One region of the Paraglaciecola sp. IT1134 genome, then DNA from elsewhere that is predicted to be linked to it. Evidence: predicted binding sites of a transcription regulator. Region 1 holds the regulator's gene; the other holds the start of a gene.

Region 1 (5,512 bases):
ATAAAACTCACGGAACTAGTTCATGAACAGAGTAACGTTGAGTATTGGGTTACTGTTTATATTAGTGGTGGCAACCAATTTGCCCCAGTGGCTGTCCGAGGAAGAGAACATACCGCTGACGGAAACGGAAACCGCCTGGCAACCCAACTACCAGGCCAGTGAAATGTTGAGTACCCTTTTTAATGCACAAGGCAATATTAGTCATCAGGTGTTTGCCAGTAAAATGGAACATTTTGAGTTGCTGGGCTTTACCTTGTTCAAACAGCCTCAATACACCATATTTGTGACCACTCAGCAAACACCCTGGCAGGTATCGGCCAATGAAGGCACACTGTACGATACCAATCGCATCCAATTGGAAAACAGTGTGGAGATCCGCAACCAGGATGAGCAAGGTTTCGCCAGGATAATTCGCACTGAATTTATGGAGGTTGATTTGTTGGATAAAACCATACAATCCGATCAGCCGGTGCAAATTTATGGTCAACATTATGTGATCAACAGTAACGGCTTTACGGCTAACCTAACCACTCAACAATACGAGCTACTAAACCATGTTCAAACCGTTTATCAACCTCGTCCTTAACTCCTGGGCATTGGGCATACTGATCTTTTCCACCGCCAGTATGGCCGGCAAGGATGATTTTTCTCAGGCCATAAAAGTGGACTCAAAATATCAATTTGGCGATGGGATCACCAAAAAGTCAGTGTTCCGCGAAGATGTGCATATTAACCAGGGAAGTTTGCATCTGTATGCTGACGAAGTCGAAGTGGACGCTAGTCAGGGTGAAGGCAAGGAAATTTTTATTGCGACAGGTACACCAGCCAAATACAGGCAGCAACAAGAGCAAGGTGGCGAGATAGTCGCCTCCGCCAATCGCATTGTTTACCGCCGGGAGAAACGTACACTCTCCCTGGATGGCGCTGCTCAACTGAAACAAAATAACAGCAGTGTTAAAGGTGAGTCTATAGTGTTTAATATGGCCTTAGAACAGATTGTGGCACAGGGTGAAAACGAAGAAAGTGGCCGGGTGACTACCATTTTTCAACCGGAAAAAAAGCCCCAAAAAGTCAAACCTGAGCCAGCCGTTCAACCTAATAAGGAAAAAAAACCTTAATGGCAACCTTGAAAGCCACACATTTGGCCAAGTCCTACAAGTCTCGACAAGTGGTTAGAGATGTCAGTTTAGAAGTGTCCACGGGGCAAATTGTCGGCTTACTGGGGCCAAATGGGGCGGGCAAAACCACGACTTTTTATATGATAGTGGGTCTGGTACCTTTAGATAAGGGCGAGATTTTTATCGATCAGCAAGAGTTAACCTTACAGCCCATGCACATGCGGGCTCGGCTGGGCATAGGCTATTTGCCTCAGGAAGCCTCTATTTTTCGTAAACTGACGGTTTACCAAAACTTGATGGCCATCTTGCAAACCCGCAAGGAGTTGACCAAAGAACAACAAGAGCAGCAAGCGGATTCCCTGTTGGACGAGTTCAATATCAATCATATCCGCAATAGCACAGGCATGAGTTTATCCGGTGGCGAAAGACGCAGAGTTGAGATCGCCAGGGCGCTGTCCGCCGACCCGGAATTTATCTTACTCGATGAACCTTTCGCCGGGGTGGATCCGATTTCAGTCAATGACATAAAAAAGATAATTCAGCATTTACGGGACAGGGGGATTGGTGTATTGATCACCGATCACAATGTAAGAGAAACTTTGGATGTATGTGAGAAAGCTTATATTGTTAGCCAAGGGGAATTAATCGCCTCTGGAACAGCCGAAGAAGTATTAAGTGATCAACGTGTAAGAGATGTATACCTAGGAGAACAATTCAGGCTATAGTTAAGTCTTTCTCCCTAAACGCGATTAGTCGTCACGACAACTAGGTTGTCACTTAATCAGATACGCAGTTACTAATTAACATTCAAATTAGCTTCTTAATCGATTAGCAACGGATATGAAACAGAAGTAGATGAAACCCTCTTTACAATTAAAATTTAGCCAATCACTGACCATGACGCCGCAATTGCAGCAAGCCATTCGCCTGTTGCAACTTTCGACTCTGGACTTACAACTAGAAATTCAAGAAGCCCTGGATTCCAATCCCTTATTGGAAATCGAAGAGCCCACCGATAATGCTTCCGGTGATAGTGCCTTAAGTGATGCCTCACTGGATCCGGCCAATAAACCCGATGGCTCAGAAGTAACCGATCCCAATAGCGATAGCATCGATGCCGGTGACGCCTTGGAAAAAGGCGATATTCCCGAAGACTTGCCTCTGGATAGTACTTGGGATGAATATATCAGTGCCTCATCGGCACCCGCCCCCATGTCAGGAGGCGGTTCGGATGATGAGCAGATTTTTCAGGGTGAAACCATAGAGAATATTCAGGATCATCTGTTATGGCAGATGCGGTTAACACATTTTAGTGAGACGGACGTGGCGATTGCCACAGCCATTATTGACTCCATCGATGACTCCGGCTATTTAACCATGAGTGCACAAGACATATTGCTGAGCATGGATGACGAAGAAATTGAATTGGATGAAGTGGAATGTGTGCTTAAACGTATTCAGATGTTCGATCCTGTTGGTTCAGGCTCACGTACCCCACAAGAATGTTTACTGGTGCAATTACGCCAATTTGCCCCGGATACGCCTTGGCTGGAAGAAGCCAAGATGTTGATTGGCGAATACGCTGAATTATTGGGTAGCAAAGACTACCGCACCCTGATGCGCAAAACCCGGCTCAAGGAAGAAGAATTACGCGAAGCCATGCGCTTGCTCAAAACCCTGAATCCGAGGCCAGGTAGTGCCTTGATTAAAGGTGAAGCAGAGTATGTGATCCCGGATGTGTCAGTGGCGAAAAAGAATGGCCGCTGGACGGTGGAACTCAACCCCGACAGTTTACCCAAGCTGAATGTTAATCAACAATATGCGGCCATGAGTCGTAATGCGAAAAACACCAGTGACAGCCAGTTTATCCGTTCACATATGCAAGAGGCAAAATGGTTTATCAAGAGTGTGGAAAGCCGTAATGAAACCTTGCTGAAAGTCTCCAATTGTATCGTGCAGCAGCAAATGGGTTTCTTCGAACACGGCCCGGAAATGATGAAACCTATGGTGCTTAACGATGTTGCCGAAATGGTCGAGATGCACGAATCAACTATTTCCCGGGTGACTACCAAGAAATATATGCATACTCCCAGGGGTATTTTCGAGCTCAAGTATTTCTTTTCCAGTCATGTGGCGACCGAAACAGGCGGTGAATGTTCATCTACGGCGATACGTGCATTAATCAAAAAACTGGTGGCTGCAGAGAAACCCAGCAAACCGTTAAGTGATAGCAAGATTGCTCAATTGTTGGCCGATCAAGGTATTATGGTTGCAAGGCGAACAATAGCAAAATATCGGGAGTCTTTATTGATACCCCCGTCTAACCAACGTAAAAGTCTTTTTTAGACTGATTGTAGAAGGAAGAGGCGATATGCAAATAAATCTTACAGGTCATCACGTGGACATTACCGATTCACTTAAAGATTATGTCGATAGTAAATTTATTAAGCTTGAGCGACATTCGGATCAAATCAACAATGTGCATGTCATATTGAATATTGAAAAACTCAATCAAAAAGCAGAAGCTACCTTGCATCTCAACGGCGCCGAAGTATTTGCTACCGCGGAACATACCGATATGTACGCGGCCATCGATGGCCTGATTGACAAATTAGACCGTCAGGTGCTCAAGCATAAAGAAAAAGTTAAACGCCATTAACCCATTAGGCAGATAATGGAAATTTCAGACATACTTAATCCTGACTGCGTACTATGCGCAGTTCAGGCTAGCAGCAAAAAACGCATTCTTGAGCTTATCAGTCTGATTGCCAATCAGCATTTGATCGACATAGATCAAGCAACTATTTTGGCCAGTTTAGTGAGCCGGGAAAAAATGGGTAGTACGGGGATTGGCGGCGGTATTGCATTGCCTCATGGTCGGCTCAAAGGCTTGGAAAGTGCATTGGCAGTGTTGGTAACCTGTCAACCTGCTATAGAGTATGATGCCATTGACAATATGCCGGTGGACGTTTTTTTCGCTATCCTGGTGCCGGAAGAAAAAGCCAAGGAACATCTGCAGACCCTCTCTAGCATTGCCGCCAAACTCAGTGACAAAGAGTTGCTCAAACAATTGCGCAGTGCCATCAGCGCTGAAGAATTATTTCAGGTAATCAGCTGATATGAAGCTCATCATCATTAGCGGGCGTTCTGGCTCAGGGAAATCCGTCGTTTTACGTTCACTGGAAGATCTCGGTTATTACTGTGTGGATAACATTCCGGTAAACCTACTGCCCACGCTCACCCATACAGTAGTAGATGAATACGACCAGGTGGCGGTTAGCATCGATGTGCGTAACTTACCCAAAAATCCCAGTGAACTGGTGGAAATTCTGGATTATCTGCCGTCGACATGGGAAATGACCATACTCTATCTGGATGCCAGTGATGACGTACTGATCAAGCGTTTTAGCGAGACCCGCCGCTTGCACCCCTTGTCAAAACAGAATAAATCTCTGTCGGATGCCATTCAGGCCGAGGGGCAATTATTGGCCCCCATTGCCGAGCGAGCAGATTTGTATCTGGATACGGATCAGTTATCTGTCCATCAGCTGGCTGAGCTGGTACGGGAGCGTATTCTTGGCAAAAAAAGCTCGCGCCTGGTACTGGTTTTTGAATCTTTTGGTTTCAAACATGGTATTCCTAAAGATGCGGACTACGTTTTTGACGGACGTTTTCTACCCAATCCCCACTGGGAACCGGATCTGAAACATCTGACCGGTCTGGATTCTGCGGTGGAAATCTTTCTCGGCTCACAACCCATAGTGACCAAATTTATCTGGCAAATTCAGAACCTTATTTCCACTTGGTTGCCCCATCTTGAACGCAATAATCGCAGCTATGTGACAGTGGCGATAGGCTGCACAGGCGGTCAGCATCGCTCCGTGTATGTGGTGGAAATGCTGGCCAAAACCTTTAGCAGTTCGCATCCGGATGTACAGATCCGCCACCGGGAATTAAACCGTTGAGTGGTTCGATACGTTTGGAAAAGACGTTGTTGATCGTCAATAAGCTGGGCCTGCACGCACGGGCGGCCACCCAGTTAGTCAAGCTGGCCAATCAGTTTGATGCACAGGTTACTTTGTATCAGGGGGACAAAACCGCCTCAGCAAGCAGCGTGCTTGGCTTGATGATGTTGGAGAGTCACCAGGGCAAAAAAGTGCGGGTGGTCAGCGAAGGGGTCGATGCCGAACAGGCGCTGGCTGCTGTTGAACAGTTAATAGTGGGAAAGTTTAACGAAAATGAGTAGTGCCGGGGTCTTAATTTTGAGTGCAAAATACTTGATATTAACAACTTGGATTGGCGCTTAACCCAGCCAAAGTGGTTTTGACGGCGTACTTCTTGCCTGCGCTTATGCCAGCATGATATTTAAAACCGAACCATTCACTGGACCATCA
Region 2 (5,512 bases), 1.1 Mb from region 1:
ACACTTAAGCGGTGAATGACACCCGCTTGTTGTTTAGTATGACTAATAGTGGTGTCGAGCTCATAATTGCGGGTCGCTTCGCTGTGACTGCGCCCTGGTGTGCTGGTTTGAGTGTTGGCACCATTGGCTTGTTCGGGAATAGTCGAATCCAGAGGTGGCTGGTTGGTCAACGCCCCAGGAATACCTGCGATCACCCCGCCGATACTGGAATCTTCCACCGTCATCTCACTGCGCACTGCGGGCAAATCAGGGTTATAACTGCGTTTAGTATGTTCTACCGAGGTGAAATCCATGGTCACATCTGCCTGAGCGGTATAGTTACCCAGCCCCAAAACCGGGATCAAAATTGCGTCGATTTTTGTCAGATATTCACTTTCACGCTGACGCTCCATTTGAAATTCTTTTTTGGAGCGTGCTGAATCAGAACTCTGGGAGCCAGAATTAAGTAAACGACCGTTACTATTGGTGACGGTTACCCGCTCGGGTTCAAGACCTTGTACAGCCGATGCGACTATATCCACAATGGAACTGACTTCTTCGTTGGAAATCACGCCGCCGCGCCTAGAGGTAATAACCACAGTGGCACTGGCTTTTTTCTCACGGCTGGCAAATACATTTTCTTTGGGTAAAGCCAGTAGCACTTTGGCCCGGCCCACAGAACTCATTTCTTCCAATGTTCTGGCCAGTTGCTGCTCCCGGGCATGTTTAAGGCGCACCTTTTCTACTCGCTGACTGACGCCGAACCCCATATCTTGCATGATAATATCGGTGCCTTCAGATGCGCCCTGGCTAAGCCCCTGGCGAGCCATGCCCAGTTTAATCGACTGGTACTGACTATCACTGACATAAACGGTGTTGCCTTCAAGACGATAATCAATCTGATTTTGATCGAAATAATCCAGTGCTTCGATAAGATCCTGAGTCTCCATTTTTGCCAAAGGCCGATAGTCAGGCTCCTGGGCCCAGATCATGATAAATATGGCGATCGCCACACATATTACCAACGCCACCACCAAAGTGAGTTGACGCATCATATCCGTGGAGCCCAGAGAGTCCATAAAACCGGATTTTTGTTCGTGCTCCGAATCTGGCGTATACAGGTTTGACCCCGTATCACTCATTGCCAATTCTGTGCCTGTTGGATCTGCCACTGATTAACTCCTAGACCGGCATGTTCATGATAGTTTTGTAAGCGTCCAACACTTTGTTACGTACCTGGATGGTGGCTTCAAAGGCAATCCCGGATTTTTCTTTGGCGATCATCACATCCGCCAGACTTAGGTTTTTGGCACCCATCTCGAAAGCCTCAGCCTGACCTTTGGCGTGCAACTGCATGCTATTGACGGATTCAAGGGCGTGGCCCAGCATATCGGCAAAGTTCTCGCCGGAAGGATTGCTTTGGATCCCTGGCAAATTAAATCCGGGGATCTCCCCAACACCAGCTTTGCTTTGCAGAGCCATGCTTTGCATGTCTTGGTAAAGAGATTGTGCTTTGATATCCATGGTGTGCTCCGTGAAACGCGTTCATAAGTGACGGTTTTACTAAGGTATATCCTGAATATAGCAAGGTTAATGCCAAACAATTTTATTTATATATTTCAGATTGTTAGCTTATTTATTAAGGGACTTGCGGTATCTTGTCAGTTTATTGACGGCGGACTAGAATACCGGGTAAGGGGCGGTTTACAGAAAAGTCCAGGCAGGAGTTTTCTGTTTGTTATATAAAAACCGCCTCTAATGGCGGTTTTTATACTGTTATGTAGGAGATTAGCATCGGGCTGAGCCAATAAAGCTAAGCGGGCAACTCTATACCGACTTCGCGCATCTTGGCTAACTTGTAACGCAACGTACGAGGGCTAATGCCCAAACGTTCGGCTACATCTTTACGCCGACCATGACAAGATTGCAACGTATCCAGAATGATCTGATGTTCCTGTTGACGCAATTCCGAACCCAGTTTACTGCTATCGTCTTCAAAGCTAATTTGCCCCTCGATACAGGTATTGGGTAAATCAGTTTCAATCATCAAATCCTGGGCGTCTATTTTTTCACCGTCACAGAGTATCAATGCCCGCTGCACCACGTTTTCCAGCTCGCGCACGTTACCCGGCCAGCTATGTTGTAATAATTTGCTGCGGGCTGCACTGGTAAACTTGATGGCGGCCACGCCCTGTTTTTTGCTGTGTCTTTCAACCAGGTGGGTTGCCAGTGGCACGATATCACCGGGGCGTTTATCCAATGGCATCCAGGTCAAAGGAAATACATTTAAACGATAATAAAGATCCTCTCTAAACTCACCTGACTCAACGGTTTGACGTATATTTCGGTTACTGGTGGCGATCACGCGCACGTCCAGGGGAATGGTTTTACGACTGCCTAAACGTTCTACTTCTTTTTCTTGTAAGACCCGCAACAGTTTAGCTTGTAAACCCATGTCCATTTCGCTGATTTCATCCAGCAACAAGGTTCCTCCCTGTGCTTGTTCGAACTTGCCCGGGCAGGCTTGCAATGCGCCAGTAAAAGCACCTTTGTCGTAACCAAATAAGGTGGCTTCAAGCATGTTTTCCGGAATGGCTGCGCAATTGATAGCGACAAAGACCTGGTCGGCTCTGGATGATTTGTCGTGAATATAACGGGCCAGCACTTCTTTACCTGAGCCGCTGGGGCCAAGCACCATCACGGTGGCATCGGACGCCGCGACTTTTTGTGCCAATTCGAGTAATTGGATACTTGAGGGATCGGCAACGATTGGGTTGCGAGATTCCACTTTTTGCGCCGGTGCATAACGCCCGACCAAATTTAACAACACTTCAGGGGCAAAAGGTTTGGATAAATAATCCGTGGCACCATCACGCATCGCCTGCACAGCATCATTGATAGTTGCGTAGGCCGTCATTAACAACACGGGTAGATTCGGGTATTTGTTTTTTAAGCTGCGCAGTAATGAAAGGCCACTCATCCCTCCCATCTGAATATCACTGACCACCAGATCCACAGACTGGTCTGCTAACATGATCATGGCCCGCTCAGCGCAGTCGGCATCCACAACCTTATAACCACCTAACAATAGGGTATCGACCAGGGCTTCACGTAGGCCGGCATCATCTTCGACTATTAAGACTGTTGCTTGAGACATAGCTCAGCTCCTTGCCACTTGGGCATGTGATAATTGTGATGGGGGAAGGTCTGTGGCGACAACTGGTGTTGTTATCTGCCTTTTCAGCACGGGTAGACTCAGGGTGAAACACGCCCCACCAGCCTCAAGGTTTGTAACAGCAACTTCGCCATGATGTGACTGAGCAACGGTTTTCACCACGGCCAGCCCCAATCCTGTACCCTGACTGCGGGTGGTATAAAAAGGTTCGAATATGGCCTGCAACTTGTCTTCTGCAATACCGGGTCCATTGTCTGTTACCGACAGGTTGACCCATTCAGGTCGCTCACTATCATGCTGGATACTCAGAATGATTTTTGCTCCCTGGGGTTTGGCCAATAAAGAATTGTGGATCAGATTTTGTAGTGCGCCACAAAGCGCGGTTTTGTTGCCCAAAATGGTGATATCGCTTTTGGGGGAAATTAATTCAAGTGAGGCATTGTGGCGCGTCAGCAAGGCCTCAACCGCACCTTGCACTTCGGTGAACAAGGCTTGCATAGATAAATCCACCACCACTTGTTCACTGCCACTTTTAGCAAACAACAGCATATCATTTACCTGACTTTCTAAATCCCGCAAGCGAGAAATCAATTTATCGCTAAACTGCTGACGTGCCTCCTTGCCCAGGTTCCCGTTTGACAGGTTGGCCGCATATAACATAGCGGCGGATAGGGGTGTGCGGATCTGGTGCGCCAGTGAGGCCACCATTTTACCCAAAGAAGACAATCTTTGCAGATGACCGATACGACGCTGTAATTGACGGGTTTCGGTTAAATCCGTCAGTACGATAAGTTGACCCGGTTCGTTCATCAAAGGCGTGATCGACAGCTTGACCTTGCGCCCGTCATATAACGAGACTTCATGGCCATCGTCAGCTTGTGGACGGAAAGAACGTTGAATAATACTGCGCCACACCTGCCCTTCGATAGGCTCACCCAATAGGGATTTCGCCAATTGATTAGCTTGCTTAACCAGGCCCTTACCGTCGATAACCACCACCCCAGCAGGCATAACTTGCAGCAAATGTTCGAGGCGCGTGGCTTGTTGCCGTAACAACTGTAATTCGTTGGGTTGGTCAGGTCTGGATGGACCCGGTCTGGATGGACCCGGTCTGGATAGATCCGGTTTAAGAAGATCCGTAGAGGAAGCAAGGGCCAAGGGTGCGCTCACCGATACGCGGGCTTTTTTGTTAAGGGAAACCAAGTTACTCAATGCCATATATTCCTCACGTCAAAACTTAGACAGATTTAATACAGGATAGAGCAAGCACATCTTATGCCAACAAATAAAGCATTGAAAATCAAAAGCTTACAATTAAATCAGTGGGATTTTATCGTCAATGAAATGACACTTCGACAGGATGAGCCCTTAAGCTTTGCTGATATCGTATTTGCGCATTTTTTCAACCAGGGTTGTGCGGCGCATACCTAACACTTCGGCTGAACGGGCCACCACCCAGTCTTGCTGCTCTAGGGCTTGGGAAATCAAGCTCACTTCCATTTCCGAAATATACTCTTTGAGGTTGATGCCCTCTGGTGGCAATGAAGTGAGCACATCGGATTCGGCACACTCACCATTAGGCCCGTCACCGTCATCATCGCTTTGGGCCCCTGCACCAAACATGGCGTTTAAGGCTTCTCGCTCCAAGAGTTCATCAGGGTACTCTGGCTGGTAGGCTTCCACATCCAGATGTTGGTATTTAGGCGGTAAGTCATGCAGATCGATCAGTTGCTGGGGGTACAAAATCATCAACCTTTCCACCAGGTTAGATAACTCTCGCACATTGCCAGCCCAGCTGTGCTCCATCATAGATTTCATGGCGTTTTCGGTGAATTTGATTTGGGCATTATCGCGCTCCATACGAGACACCAACTCTTGCAGTAAAAGTGGAATATCTTCTTTGCGATCCCTCAGAGCCGGGCTTTCGATAGGGAATACATTTAACCGGTAATACAAATCTTCTCTAAATTGGCCATCAGCAATCATTTCTTCCAAATTGCGATGGGTAGCGGCCACCACTCGCACATCACATTTAATCGGCTTGGTGCCCCCTACTCGTTCGTAAGTTCGTTCTTGCAATACCCTAAGCAACTTGACCTGCATTTGCAGGGGCATATCGCCGATTTCATCCAGAAAGAGTGTTCCCCCTTCGGCAAGCTCAAAACGGCCCTTACGGGTATTTATTGCGCCGGTAAATGCCCCTTTCTCATGTCCAAACAACTCGCTTTCAAGCAGTTCACCGGGAATAGCCCCGCAATTGACGGGAATAAAGGTATTGCTGCCGCGTTTGGACAAATAATGCACATTGCGCGCAATCACTTCTTTACCGGTACCGGATTCGCCCAGCACCAATACATT

Evidence for each region. Region 1 encodes sigma-54, which starts transcription at its own class of promoters, with help from an activator protein. Its sites were predicted from a motif close to GTTGGCACGNNNNTNGNNT; they were not measured.
Region 2: a site for sigma-54 is predicted at 1,562-1,580, ahead of fliE (flagellar hook-basal body complex protein FliE). Genes of this name have one in related genera too.

What each region holds. Positions count from the first base shown of each region.
Region 1 covers NZ_CM176486.1:4,757,956-4,763,467, reverse strand. The annotation lists gene kdsC (3-deoxy-manno-octulosonate-8-phosphatase KdsC) at 1-26, shown strand, start outside; gene lptC (LPS export ABC transporter periplasmic protein LptC) at 23-586, shown strand; gene lptA (lipopolysaccharide transport periplasmic protein LptA) at 627-1,118, shown strand; gene lptB (LPS export ABC transporter ATP-binding protein) at 1,118-1,843, shown strand; gene AC3RV5_RS20615 (RNA polymerase factor sigma-54) at 1,974-3,464, shown strand; gene hpf (ribosome hibernation promoting factor) at 3,490-3,777, shown strand; gene ptsN (PTS IIA-like nitrogen regulatory protein PtsN) at 3,793-4,236, shown strand; gene rapZ (RNase adapter RapZ) at 4,238-5,083, shown strand; gene AC3RV5_RS20595 (HPr family phosphocarrier protein) at 5,092-5,364, shown strand.
Region 2 covers NZ_CM176486.1:3,685,115-3,690,626, forward strand. The annotation lists gene fliF (flagellar basal-body MS-ring/collar protein FliF) at 1-1,151, opposite strand, end outside; gene fliE (flagellar hook-basal body complex protein FliE) at 1,162-1,503, opposite strand; gene AC3RV5_RS16115 (sigma-54-dependent transcriptional regulator) at 1,793-3,136, opposite strand; gene AC3RV5_RS16120 (sensor histidine kinase) at 3,140-4,312, opposite strand; gene AC3RV5_RS16125 (sigma-54 dependent transcriptional regulator) at 4,523-5,512, opposite strand, start outside.